4 regions of the Micromonospora inositola genome follow, and region 2 is predicted to be linked to each of the others. Evidence: riboswitches for the same ligand, from Rfam matches in the RefSeq annotation. Region 2 holds a riboswitch; each other region holds the start of a gene.
What was found. A riboswitch is a leader RNA that binds a small molecule or an ion and turns the genes downstream of it on or off. The one in region 2 is predicted to bind cyclic di-AMP.
Positions count from the first base shown of each region.

Region 1: another riboswitch for cyclic di-AMP. It lies ahead of GA0070613_RS29710 (C39 family peptidase); the one in region 2 lies ahead of GA0070613_RS16645 (coiled-coil domain-containing protein).
Region 3: another riboswitch for cyclic di-AMP. It lies ahead of GA0070613_RS08785 (C40 family peptidase); the one in region 2 lies ahead of GA0070613_RS16645 (coiled-coil domain-containing protein).
Region 4: another riboswitch for cyclic di-AMP. It lies ahead of GA0070613_RS22250 (LysM peptidoglycan-binding domain-containing protein); the one in region 2 lies ahead of GA0070613_RS16645 (coiled-coil domain-containing protein).

Region 1 covers NZ_LT607754.1:6,236,321-6,239,518, forward strand. The annotation lists gene GA0070613_RS29705 (alpha/beta fold hydrolase) at 1-545, opposite strand, end outside; gene GA0070613_RS29710 (C39 family peptidase) at 667-1,488, opposite strand; cyclic di-AMP (ydaO/yuaA leader) riboswitch at 1,718-1,859, opposite strand; gene GA0070613_RS29715 (hypothetical protein) at 2,148-2,939, opposite strand; gene GA0070613_RS29720 (hypothetical protein) at 3,092-3,198, opposite strand, start outside.
Region 2 covers NZ_LT607754.1:3,463,296-3,466,493, reverse strand. The annotation lists gene GA0070613_RS16655 (HelD family protein) at 1-354, shown strand, start outside; gene GA0070613_RS16650 (cation diffusion facilitator family transporter) at 460-1,374, shown strand; cyclic di-AMP (ydaO/yuaA leader) riboswitch at 1,518-1,649, shown strand; gene GA0070613_RS16645 (coiled-coil domain-containing protein) at 1,654-2,727, shown strand; gene GA0070613_RS16640 (hypothetical protein) at 2,842-3,198, shown strand, end outside.
Region 3 covers NZ_LT607754.1:1,834,076-1,837,273, forward strand. The annotation lists gene GA0070613_RS08775 (pyridoxamine 5'-phosphate oxidase family protein) at 1-166, opposite strand, end outside; gene dcd (dCTP deaminase) at 245-823, shown strand; gene GA0070613_RS08785 (C40 family peptidase) at 864-1,850, opposite strand; cyclic di-AMP (ydaO/yuaA leader) riboswitch at 1,912-2,047, opposite strand; gene GA0070613_RS08790 (N-acetylmuramoyl-L-alanine amidase) at 2,279-3,198, shown strand, end outside.
Region 4 covers NZ_LT607754.1:4,663,986-4,667,183, forward strand. The annotation lists gene GA0070613_RS22245 (LLM class flavin-dependent oxidoreductase) at 1-1,137, opposite strand, end outside; cyclic di-AMP (ydaO/yuaA leader) riboswitch at 1,411-1,583, shown strand; gene GA0070613_RS22250 (LysM peptidoglycan-binding domain-containing protein) at 1,585-2,268, shown strand; gene GA0070613_RS22255 (YbaB/EbfC family nucleoid-associated protein) at 2,453-2,827, shown strand; gene GA0070613_RS22260 (M4 family metallopeptidase) at 2,874-3,198, opposite strand, start outside.

The DNA.
Region 1 (3,198 bases), 2.8 Mb from region 2:
GCGGCCGGGTCCATCGCCAGCCGCCAGCGGCCGTCCTCCCGGCGCAGTCCGGCGTCGACCACCGGGTGGTCCGGCGCGAAGAGGCCGGCGAGGCCGGAGACCCGCAGGTACCGGCGGGCCGCCTCGTCCCGGCTGGCGAACCAGGTGACCGGCCGCTCGGCCAACTCCCGGGCCTTCTCCAGCTCGGCGGGAGACCAGACCGCCTTGATGCCGAGCCCGACCACCGCGTCGACGGGCAGGCCGAGGTGCCGTGCGGCCAGCGCCAGCGCCACCACCCCGCCGAGCGAGTGCCCGAGCACCACGAGCCGGTCCCGCGGCCCCAGCCGGTCGGCGACCGGCCCCAGGCCCGCCACCACCCGCCGGGCCAGTGCCGCGAAGGTGTACGCCGGCAGCGGCGGCGACCAACCGTGTCCGGCCAGGTCGGGGGCGAGCCAACGCCCCGCCCACCGGCGCTCCAGCAGCGGCGCCCAGGGCAACCACACCTCGCCGGTGGCGCCCAGGCCGTGCAGCAGCAACAGCTGGCGGGTACCCGTCTCGTCGGCCATACGGCGCAGTGTGCCACCGGTCGGACGCGACGCGCGAGAGCCAGCGGCGGGCCGTACGGTCGGCATACGACGTCGGGCACCGGCTCCAGGAGCCGGTGCCCGACGGGTGACGCGGAGTGGATCAGGCGGAGTAGCCGCGGGTGGCCATCCAGTTCGCCAGGTCGATGGTGGTGATCCAGTACTCCGGCAGCGCCGGGTTCGCCGAGTCGGCGATCCGCACGGTCCGGCCGTCGTTCTTGTAGCCGACCACCGCGATGTAGTGGCCGCCCGGGAAGGAGTGCCAGCCGCCGTCGGTGTCGGTGGCGTCGCCCGCGACGTTGGCGACGACGCCCCGCCCGTCGGTGATCGCCTTCACGACGTCGGCCTGCAGCTGGTCCATCTGTGCGGGGGTGGCCGCACCCGGGATCATATGCGTCCGGTACGGGTTGCCCTTGACCATCTGGTTCAGCCCTCGGGTGGTGTCCTCGGCCGAGTTGGTGCCATTCTCGGTGGTGCCGAGCGGGCCGGCCATCTCGTCCTGGGTCCGCTCGATGCCGGCCGCGCTCAGCGCGTTCCGCACCGCGGCGGGGCCGCAGTTGTAGAAGTAGAGCTGCGCCTCGTAGTTGTAGTCCAGGACCTTGGTCGACGGCGGCTTCGGCGCCGCCTTCCGGGTCAGGTCGGGGTTCGGCTTCGCCGAGGTCGTCGACGCCGACGGCTTGGGGCTGGACGACGTCGACGGGGCGGCGGCGATCCGCTCCTGGCTGCGGGTGGCCACGTCGCCGAGACGCGGGGCCAGCTCAGAGACGGCGGCGGTGGTCTCCTGGCGGACGGGCGCGTCGTCGGTGTTGGCGAGCAGGGCGCCGGTGCCGGAGGCCAGCACGAGCGCGGCGGCGGAGCCGGCGACGATCTGGTACGGGCGCTCGGTCGCGAGGCGCCGCAACTGCCGCTTCAGGGTGTGCTTCACGTTGGTCCTCCACGGGGGGCGGGAGCGGCGCACGCCGGACCGACGCGCGGAGGAACTCACGCGCGACGAGGGATCGTGGGCGGTGCGACCGCGGGAACGGGGGCGCCCGGTCAACCGGGCGGCAGGGCGGATGCCGGAATCAGCGCGCCGGTGAGGCGGGCGACGGCACCGCGGCGCCGTGGAGGCGGGGGGACGAACGGGGGATGGGATCTGGCTCCACGAGGATGGGAACTCCTTCCGACACCGCCTACCGGGTTAGCTGACGGATTCGGGCGGGAAGATCGCCCTACCGCGGGCCGTGGCTCGCGGATTCACCCCGGACGTGCACTGGGTCCCCGGTTCGTGACATCACGATTGAGCGGGTCGGCGCGGCGTCGCCTCTTGCGATCGGAAACCGCACCGGACGCGCTGACACTACCGGCGGGTATCCGCCCTGCCAAGCGGCCCCACCTGCTTAAACCTCGGTCACCATTACTCTGACCGGAACAGCCCGTCACTGACGTCACTCAATGGGACATGCAGTTATGACGGAACCATCGGGCGAAATTCGGACATCGGGTGGCGAGTGGCCCGGAAATTGCGGGGGTCGATCGCCGGAACCGGCCCGGATGACCGTTTCCCGATTCGCGTGACGAGGCTCACCGAATTCAGGTCACAATTCAGCCAACCCGCGCCGGCCGCCAGCGCGCCGGGCGGGCCGGGGCGGTGGCGACCACCACCGGGGCGAGGGTCTGGGTGACCGCCTCCGCACGGCGTACCGGGACCGGTCCGGGGCGCACCGCCGCCGCGGCGGCGTACGCCTCCACGGCCAGCGCACGGGCCGCCTCGGCGGCCAGCTCCGCGTCCCGCCAGGCCCGCTGCTCCCGCTCGGCCGCCGTGCGGTAGCCGGCCAGCCGGCCGTCGCGTACCACCCGGGCCAGGACGATCTCCTGCTCCGCCGGGTGCCGGCGCGGGTCCCACCCGTTGCGGTGCGCGAGGACGTCGGCGAGCTGCCGCGCCGACAGCTCACCCCGCCAGTGCGCCGCCATCGCGGCGTGGCGCAGCCACCGCTCCCGGGCGGCGTACTCCGCCGGGGTCCGCGGGGTACGCGGCGCGGGCAGCACGGCGGCGCCGGCGAGCCGACGGGCGACGCTCTCCGCCTCGTCGTACGCCCGCCAGGCCCGGTCGGCCTCGTCCTGGGCCCGCAGCCACTGCTCCCGCCGTCGACGCGCGGTCTGCGCCGCCCCGGCCGCGGCCACCGCCACCTCGTCGGCGTACCGGCGCAGGTCGGCGAGGCGGGCCGCCTCCTCGGCGGCCGGGTCGGGGACCGGCTCGGCGTCGGACGGGGTCTCCCGCTCGGGGCGGGCGACCAGCGCGGCGAGCAGGGCCAGGGCGAGCAGGACCAGGGCCGACCAGATGGCGGCGGCCTGCGGGACCTCGATCAGGAACTGGTAGAGCACGGTCTGCATGATCGGCACCTCACGGGAGCGATGTGGCGGAGGAGAGGTCCGCACGCCCCGGCGCGGCGGGGCGCGGGGAGGAACGGGCGCCACCGGGCCGCCGTCGGGCGGGGTGCGGGGGTGAGGTTCGGTGGAGAGCGGCTGCGGGCGTGGCCCGCGGGCGGTCAGCGGGACGGCGGGGCCCGGGAGCCGAGGGCCGCCGGGACGCTCCCGCCCGGGACGCGGTCCCCGGAAACCGCGACGACCACGGTCCGCAGCGCTGCCGGCGGGG
Region 2 (3,198 bases):
CCCACCGCGGTGCGCTCCACCGGGGTCGACCCGGTGGAGCGGACCGTGCCGGCCGCCGAACTGGCGGCGGCCACCGTCGAGGCGGCCGGGGCCCTGCTGGCCGAGGTCGAGGGGACGGTCGGTGTGATCACCCCGGTGCCGCGCCGGGACGAGGTGGCCGGCTGGCTCGCCGACCTGGGCGGCTCCCGGCTCCAGGTGGTGACGAGCCTGCAGGCCAAGGGCATGGAGTACGACGGGGTCGTGCTGGTCGCGCCGAGCGAGATCCGGGCGGAGCCGGGCTCCGGCGTACGGACCCTCTACGTGGCGCTCTCCCGGGCCACGCAACGGCTCACCACCCTCGACCCGCTGGGCTGAGCAGGGCTTTGACCGCGAGCGGGCGGACGCCGGTCAGTCACTTGCATACATAGCGATGTGAGCATAGATTGGCCCCGCCGGGGCGAGGGGCGAAAGGGTGTGGGCGTGGGCGCAGGTCATGACCACAGCGGGGCGGTGACCAACGCCGCGTCCCGCCACCGGGGTCGACTCTGGGCCGCGTTCGGGCTGCTCAGCGCCCTGATGCTGGTCGAGGCGGTCGCCGCGTTCGCGACCGGCTCGCTCGCCCTGCTCTCGGACGCCGGGCACATGTTCACCGACGTGCTGGGCATCGGCATGGCCCTGGCCGCGATCACCGCCACCCGACACGCCGACACCGACCCGCAGCGCACCTTCGGGCTCTACCGGCTGGAGGTGCTGGCCGCCCTGGCCAACGCCGTGCTGCTCGGCGCGGTCGCGATCTACGTGCTGGTCGAGGCGGTACGCCGGTTCGGCGAGCCGCCGGAGGTGCTGGCCGGTCCCATGCTCGCGGTGGCGGTGCTCGGCCTGCTGGCCAACATCGCCGCCTTCGCCCTGCTGCGTGCCGGGGCGCAGGAGAGCATCAACCTGCGCGGGGCGTACCTGGAGGTGCTGGGCGACCTGCTCGGCTCGCTCGGGGTGATCGGCGCCGCGCTGGTCATCGCGCTCACCGACTGGTGGTGGGCGGACCCGCTGGTCGCCGTCGGGATCGGGCTGTTCATCCTGCCGCGCACCTGGCGGCTGGGGCGGGCCGCGGTGCGCATCCTGGTGCAGGCCGCCCCGGAGCACCTCCAGGTGACCGCGGTGCACGACCGGCTGGCCGCGGTGCCCGGCGTCGCCGAGGTGCACGACCTGCACGTCTGGACGTTGACCTCCGGCATGGAAGTGGCCTCGGCGCACCTGACCATGGCGCCCGGGGCCGACGTGGGCGAGGTGCTGGCCGCCGCCCGGGCCGCGCTGCACGAGGACTTCGGGATCGATCACGCCACGTTGCAGATCGAGCCCGGAGCGTCAGCCGGGGCCTGTGGTGCAGTCGAGTGGTAATTAGGGCAAACTTAAATCAGAGTGAGTATTGTGCACCTGTGCCGGTTTTGCTCCCGATCGCGCCCTTCGCTCACCGGGCCGGGACGGGGCACCACCGGTAGGCTCGGCCCCGGCCTCCGCCGGGCGGCGCCCTCCGGCGCCTGCGGTGGCCGCCGCCTAATCGCCGCCCGCGGCGAACCGGGGAACCATGTTCGTGGGGTGCATCCGCGCCAGCGGTAGGGATCTTCCGTCCCGAACCCGTCAGCTAACCCGGTCGGCGGCTGACGGAAGGAAACCTGAATGCCAGCAGTGGCACCAGTACGACGGACGGCCGCCCGGTTGGCGGCCCTGCTCGTGGCGACGCTCGCGCTCGGCGTCGCGACCGCCCCGGTCGGCCCCGCCGCGGCCGCGCCCCGGGCCGGCCTGCTCGCCGCCGCCCCCGGCGACGACGAGGGCGGCACCCCGGCGCTGCGCGCCCAGCTCGACGCGGCCAGCAAGGGCTGGCTGGAGGCGAAGGCGGCGCTGGCCCGCTCGGTCGGACGGCAGAAGCAGCTCACCGACCAGCTCACCACGACCAACGCCGAGCTGAGCGTCCGCGACACCAAGGTCGGCGAGATCGCCGGGGTCGCGTACCGGACCGGCCGGCTCGGCACCGCGGCGGCGCTGCTCAACAGCGACAGCCCGGAAGGCTTCATGGATCGCGCCGCCGCGCTGGGCCAGGTCGCCGCCCACGAGGACCGGGCGTTGCGCGACCTGATCGAGACCCGGGACCGGGCGACGACGACCCGGACGGCGCTGAACGCCGAGATCCAGGAACAGCGCAAGCAGGTCGCGGTGATGGCCAAGCGCAAGCAGCAGGCCGAACGCGCCCTGGAGGTGGCGAACGACCGCGCCCAGAGCAGCAGCGACAGCGGCGGCACGGTCCGGGGCACCTCCACCGCGAACGCCGACCCGGCGCCGCGCAACTCCGACGGCTCCTGGCCGCCCGAATCGTGCAGCGTCAACGACCCCACCCCGGCCGACGGCTGCATCACCCCGCGCACGCTGCACGCGCTCAACGAGGCCAAGTCGGCCGGCTTCACCCGGTACGTCTCCTGCTACCGGCCCAGCGGATCCGGTGAGCACCCGAAGGGCCGGGCATGCGACTTCGCCGCGCAGTCCGGCGGTTTCGGCGGGGTCGCCTCCGGCGGCGACCGGACGTACGGCAACAACCTGGCGGCCTACTTCGTCCGCAACTCCGACGCGCTGGCTGTGCTCTACGTGATCTGGTTCAAGCAGATCTGGCTGCCGAGCAGCGGCTGGAAGGCGTACAGCGGCGGCAACGGCGACCCGTCCAGCGATCACACCAACCACGTGCACCTGTCGGTCTACTGAGCCGAGGGGGTGACCCGTCGCCGGACGGGTCACCCCCGCTACGTCCGCCGACGTACGCCGGATGTCGCCGCCGGCCCCACGACGCGGCCGGGCCGCCGGACCAGCATCGTGGGCATGAGCCGACTCTCCCCCGCCGCCCGCAAGGCCCTGCTGACCCTGCACCTGGTCACCTCGCTGGGCTGGCTCGGCGCGGACCTGGTGCTGCTGATGCTGGGCGTCGCCGGGCTGCGCGGCGCCGACCCCGAGGTGGTCTACCCGGCCGCGGGGCTCGTCGTCACGTACCTCTTCGCGCCGCTGAGCGTCGTGGTCTGGCTGGTCGGGGTGGTCAGCGCGCTGCTCACCCCGTGGGGTCTGCTGCGCTGGCGCTGGGTGCTGGTCAAGTTCGCGCTCACCACGGTGATGCTCGGCCTGGTCCTGCTGCTGCTGACCCCGACCGTGCGCGGGCTCGGCGAGCTGGGCGCGGCGGTGACC
Region 3 (3,198 bases), 1.6 Mb from region 2:
AGAGCCCCTCGTCGGTGATGACCGGCGAGACCGGGTGGACCCGGGGGCCGCCGTCGGCGCGGACCGTGGCGAGGTAGCCGAAGCCCGGCCCGTACTGCTGCAGGAGAAGGCGGATCTCGTCGGCGAGGCGGGGCTCGTCGGCGGCGAATTCGGACCAGGAAGCCATGCCGACATTCTATCGAACACACGTACGAACGCGCAGTCCGACACGCAGGTCACCCGTACCGGTCGCTATGGTGTTCCGATGCTGCTCTCCGACCGCGACCTGGTCTCCGAGATCAAGGCGGGCACGCTCGCGCTGGAGCCGTTCGAGCCCACGCTGGTGCAACCGTCCAGCATCGACGTACGCCTGGACAAGCTCTTCCGGGTCTTCAACAACCACCTCTACACGCACATCGACACGTCGGTCCAGCAGGACGACCTGACCTCGATGGTGGAGGTGCCGGAGGGCGAGCCGTTCGTGCTGCACCCGGGCGAGTTCGTGCTCGCCTCGACGCTCGAGGTGATCTCGCTGGGCGACCAGCTCGCGGGGCGCCTCGAAGGGAAGAGCTCACTGGGCCGGCTCGGGCTGCTCACCCACTCCACCGCCGGCTTCATCGATCCGGGCTTCTCCGGCCACGTCACGCTGGAGCTCTCCAACGTGGCGAACCTGCCGATCACCCTCTGGCCGGGGATGAAGATCGGGCAGCTGTGCATCTTCCGGCTCTCCTCGCCGGCCGAGCACCCGTACGGCTCCGCGGTCTACGGCTCCCGCTACCAGGGGCAGCGCGGTCCGACGCCGAGCCGGTCCTGGCAGAACTGGCGGACCTGGCCGACCCGCTGACGGTGGCAGGGGCCCCCACGCGGGAGCCCCTGCCGGTGGATCAGCCCGGTCGGCCGTAGCTGTTGATCTGGCCGTCGTCGACGCGTTTCATCGTGATCGGCTTGCCCGACTGGGAGGCGTGCACCACCCAGCCGCCGCCGACGTACATGGCGACGTGGTGCAGGTCGCTGTAGTAGAAGACCAGGTCTCCGGGGCGCAGCTCGCTCCGGCTCACCCGGCGGGTGACGTCGTGCTGCTGGCGGGCGTTGTGCGGCAGCGAGACCCCGGCCTTGGCCCAGGCCGCCATGGTCAGGCCGGAGCAGTCGAAGTGGTCCGGGCCGGCCGCGCCCCAGACGTAGATCTTGCCGATCTGGGCGCAGGCGAACTTGACCGCGACCCCGGCGGGGCCGCCCGGGTAGCCGGACGGGCACGGCGCGGGCCGCAGCGGGCCGCCGCCACCGCTGCCGTAGATCTTGAGCCGGAGCTTGTCCAGCTTGGCGATCTCGGCGTTGATCTGCTTCTTCTTCGCCGCAAGCTGGGCCTCGGTCCGGGCCAGCTGGGCGACCATCTCGTCCAGCGGCTTCTTCTTGGCGGCCAGCTGATCGCGCAGCTCGACGACGTTGCGCACCTGCTGCTGCTGGCGGTGGGCGAAGCGGTCGAGCAGTTCGAGGCCGGTGACCACGTCGCTCGTCGACCGGCTACCCAGCAGCGCGTTCACCGTTGAAAGGTTGTCGCCCTTGTACGCCTCGGCGGCGAGGCCGCCGACCTGGCCCATGGCGAGGTCCACCTGGAGCTGCAGCGGGGCGATCTGCTTGGCGAGCGCGTTCACCTGCTTCCGCTTGACGGCGAGGTCCTGGCGGGTGGCGTTGTGCTGCTCGATGATCGGTTCGAGCTTGTTCCAGTCCTGGTCGATCTGGCGCTCGATCTCGGCGACCGTCGGTTCGGCGTGCGCCGCCGTGGCGCCACCGGTCAGGATGACGGCGGTGCCGGCCAGGGCGGCGAGGGCGGTGGTGAAGCGGGACCAGCGTGGACGCGGCGCAGCCGTCATCCGGTCGACCGACCGGACCGACGGTCGCCGCGGGGCATGGTGTGCCACCGGGCTTCCGTACTCCTTCTTCGCTGACCGCCTACCGGGTTAGCTGACGGGTTCGGACGGGAAGGGAGCCGCCCTACCGCAGAGCTGCGGATTCACCCCCGGTACCTGGTTCCCCGGCTCGCCCGGAGGCGACTCGGCGGTGTCGGACAGTCACCACCCGGGTTGGACGATGCACATACCGGCCGACGATTGACCAGAGTAGAGAGCGCCGTTATCGATCCGCAACCCGCGACGCCGTGACACTCCGTACCGGAATTCCCGATGATCACGGCGGTGAAGGTTTCTTTCACTCAACATCATCGCGGGGAAAGGTATTGACCCGATGCCATGCGTGGGGCGAGGGTGAGCACGCAGTGACTTCCGCCCGATCTGGAGGTTCCATGCTCCGCTCACCAGTGCCGCCAAGCAGACGGGTTCTGCTCGCCACCGCCATGGCGGCGGCCACCCTTCTCCTCACCACCGGACCCGTCGCCGCCGAACCCGACGCCGGGCCCGCCGACACCACCGACCGCCAGCAGCAGTACGCCGCCGCCGCGGCCGAGTACGGCGTGCCGGGGAGCGTGCTGCTCGGCGTGTCGTACCTGGAATCCCGCTGGGACACCCACCCTGGCCAGCCCAGCACAAGCGGCGGCTACGGCCCGATGCACCTGACCGACGCCGAACAGGTCGCCAGCACGCCGTCCAGCGGGCACGTCGACGAGGACGAGGACCCCCGGGGGGACGAGTCCCGGCCCCTGGTCCTCGACCCCGCCACGGCGGCCGAACCGACCGGGGACCTCCTGCCGCAGGCGTCCCTGCAGACCCTCGACGCCGCCGCCGCGCTCACCGGCGCGGCCGAGGAGACGCTGCGCACCGACGCCGCCGCCAACATCCGCGGCGGGGCGGCGCTGCTCGCGTCGTACCAGAAGGAGCTGGGTGCGCCGGTCGGTGCCGGCAGCGACCCGGCGGCCTGGTACGGCGCGGTGGCCCGGTACTCCGGCGCGGACACCGAGGACGCCGCGGCGGCCTTCGCCGACGAGGTGTACGACCAGATCGGCCTCGGTGCCAGCCGGACCACCGACGACGGCCAGCGGGTCACTCTCGCCGCCCTGGCGGTGACGCCCGACGAGTCCGGGTTGCACCGGCTCGGGTTGCGCCGCGCCGAGCGGCCGGACGGCCTGGAATGCCCGGTCCGGCTCGCCTGCGAGTGGATCCCCGCGCCGTACGAGAAGTACGGCCCGAACCCGGGCGACTACGGCAACCACGACCTCGGCGACCGGCCCGCCCAGCAGAAGATCGAGTACATCGTCATCCACGACAC
Region 4 (3,198 bases), 1.2 Mb from region 2:
CAGCTCCTGCCGCAGGTGGTCGTGCACGTCGACGAGGTGCCCGCCGACGGCCTGCGCGTGCGGGGTGTAGACGTGCCCGGCCGGCGCCGGCGGGGCGGCCGGGCGGGTGGACTCGTCCCAGAGTTCGTGGTCGGTCAGCCGGACCTCCGGATCGGGGGTGGGGGTGACGGCGAGCGTGGTGGAGCCGCCGGCCTCGACCACCTCGCGCTGCTCCTCAACGGCCTTCGCCCGGCTGCCGGGCTCGGCGCGCTCGGCGGCGACCAGCTCCCGCACGGCGGGCGCGACCTCCTGCGCGAAGAGCTGGATCGCGGTGGGGTCGTCGGCGCCGAGGATGAACCCGGAGGTGCCGTGGTCCAGGGCGAGACCCGCCAGCTCCTCCACCCACTGCTCGGGGGGCCCGGCCAGGAAGCCGGAGCGGGAGCGGGTGAATCGCCCGGAGATGTTGAGCAGCCGCCGCACCGAGCGGGGATCCCGCCCGGCCGCGTCGGCGCCCTCGTCGACCAGCGCGTTGAGGTCCGCCAGCTCCGCCGGCCCCTTGGGCAGGTACGCCATCGACGGCAGCCAGCCGTCCGCCGCCCGCCCCACCAGCCGCAGCATCCGCGGCTTGTACGCGCCGATCCAGATCCCCACCTCGTGCGCCGGCGCGGGTCCCCGCTTCGCGCCGACCACCCGGTAGTGCTCGCCCTCGACCCGGATCCCGCCACGCCGGTCGACCGCCCACACCCTCCGGATGATCCGGATCGCCTCGTCCAATGCGTCCACGGCCTGGCCGGGGGTGAGCCGCCGCCCCCCGTTCGCCTCGATCGCCTCCCAGAAGGCGCCCGCGCCGAGACCCAGCTCGGCGCGGCCGTCGCTGAGCAGGTCCAGGCTGGCGACGCTGCGGGCCAGCACCACCGGCTGCCGCAGCGGCAGGTTCAGCACGTTGCCGGCCAGCCGGATGCGGCTGGTCGCCGCCGCCAGGAACGACATCAGCGTCCAGGTGTCCAGGAAGCCCGGCTGGTACGGGTGGTCCTGGAAGGTGGCGAGGTCGAGGCCGACCTGTTCGCAGAGCTTGGCGAGGGCCACCACCTGCTCGGGCCGGTCGGCGGTGGGGGTGAGGAAGCTGCCGAAGATGAGTTGGTGCCCGTAGTCCGTCATGTGCGCCCGCTACCTCGTTCGCGTCCCGTGCCGCTCGGCCGGCCACCGGCCTTCGCCACCGTAGCCGGAGGCCAGAAGGGACGCCCAGCGCCACCGACCTGCGTGGGGACCCGCTGTCCGGCACCCGCCCGGCAGCCTCCTTATTGCACATCCGGACACCTCGCAACTCGTAATGCCGCGCCTTCGCTCGGCCGGGTGAAGAACTTCACAAGAAGTGGGCGATCACCCCAAACCGTTCCTAACGTCGTATGCGTTCGCGATTGCGGACACCACGGGCCGGTAACGCCTAATTCCGCCGCCGGCCCGGTGGTACCTGGACCTCAGGCGGGAGCGGGGGACCCACACGTTCCTCGGTGCTCGACACCTCGGGGTGAAGCCGCCTACCGGCGGCCGGGCTCCTCGGCCCGAACCCGACAGCTCACCTCGTCGGCGTGGAGGAAACCCAACATGGCAACTGAACACACCGCACGCCACCACCGGACCAGCCCGCGTCGGCTCGCCGTCGGGGCACTCGTCGTCGGCGCGGCAACCGGCGCCGCCGCGATCCTCGGGCCGGCCGCGCCGGCCAGCGCGGCCAGCGTGAACTGGGACGCCATCGCCCAGTGTGAGTCCGGCGGCAACTGGCACATCAACACCGGCAACGGCTACTACGGCGGCCTGCAGTTCTCCAAGAGCACCTGGAACGGCTACGGCGGCCAGAAGTACGCCAGCCGGGCCGACCTGGCCAGCCGCGGCGAGCAGATCGCCATCGCCGAGAGGGTCCTCGACGGGCAGGGCATCGGCGCCTGGCCGGTCTGCGGCAAGAAGGGCGGCTCGACGAAGCACTATTCGTCCAAGTCGGACTCAGGGACGAAGAAGAAGTCCCGCTCGGACTCCGGGTCGAAGTCCAAGGCCGGCTCCTCGGAGCGGTCCTCGCGCGGCGACCGGCCGGCCACCCGTAGCCACCGGCGTACCGCGCCGGCCTCGGGCGGCTCGGGCGCCTACGTGGTGAAGCCGGGCGACGCCCTGTCGATGATCGCCGACGTGCAGGACCTGGCCGGCGGCTGGCACGCGCTGTACGAGCGCAACAAGCGCGTGGTCGGCGACGACCCGGGCCTGATCTTCCCGGGCCAGCAGCTGCGGCTGCGCTGACGTACCACCGGTTCCCACCCCACCGGTCGGAACCGACGCAGCCGACGAACGCCCGGCCGGTGCTCCGGCCGGGCGTTCGCCGTCCGGCAACCCGCCGTGGACGTGGCGACGGTGTGGCGGGCGGGTCGGGACGCGGATTGCTATCGTCACGGTGCTCGTGAAGGGACGTGAAGAAAGCGCGGCTATGACCAACGAACCGTTCTCCGCGGCCGCGAGCCTCGATGAGCTGCTGACCCGGACGCAGCAGGCGTTGTCGGCCATGCGCTCCCGGCCGGCCGAGCACACCGACGGCGATGCGCCGGAACTGCTCCGCGCCGATGGCACGGCGGCCGACGGGCTGGTGCGGGCTGTGGTCGTCCAGGGTGGCCGGTTGGAGTCCGTCACCGTCGACCCGCGGCTGTCGGCGGCGGGGATCGAGACGGTCTGCGGGCACATCGTGGCGGCCGTCAACGCCGCCCTCGCCGACCTGGAAGCCCAGGTCAGCGCCACGGCGCGGGCCGACGTGGACGCCCTGGCCGCCCGGCTGGCCGCAGCACCCCGCCTACGGCTGACGCACTGAAGCGGTCGGTCGCCGGGAGGACGACGACCGACCGCTTCGGAGTTGATCAGCTCAGGTTGAGCGCGGTGTCATCGATGACGAAGGACGTCTGCAGGGAGCTGTCCTCCACACCGCTGAACGAGATGGTCGCGGTGGTGCCGGCCAGCGACGAGACGTCGAAGGACTTCAGGACGTAGCCGGCGGCGGCGTTCACGTTTGAGTACGTCGCCAGGGTGGTGCTGCCGGCCTTGACGGTCAGCTTGTCGTAGACGGTGCTGCCCGACTCGGACGTGTCGATGTGCAGGTAGAAGGAGAGCGTGGCCCGACATCCGGCCGGGATGCTCACCGCCTGCGACAGGGTGTCGGTGTGGGTCGAGCCGTACCCGTCAAGC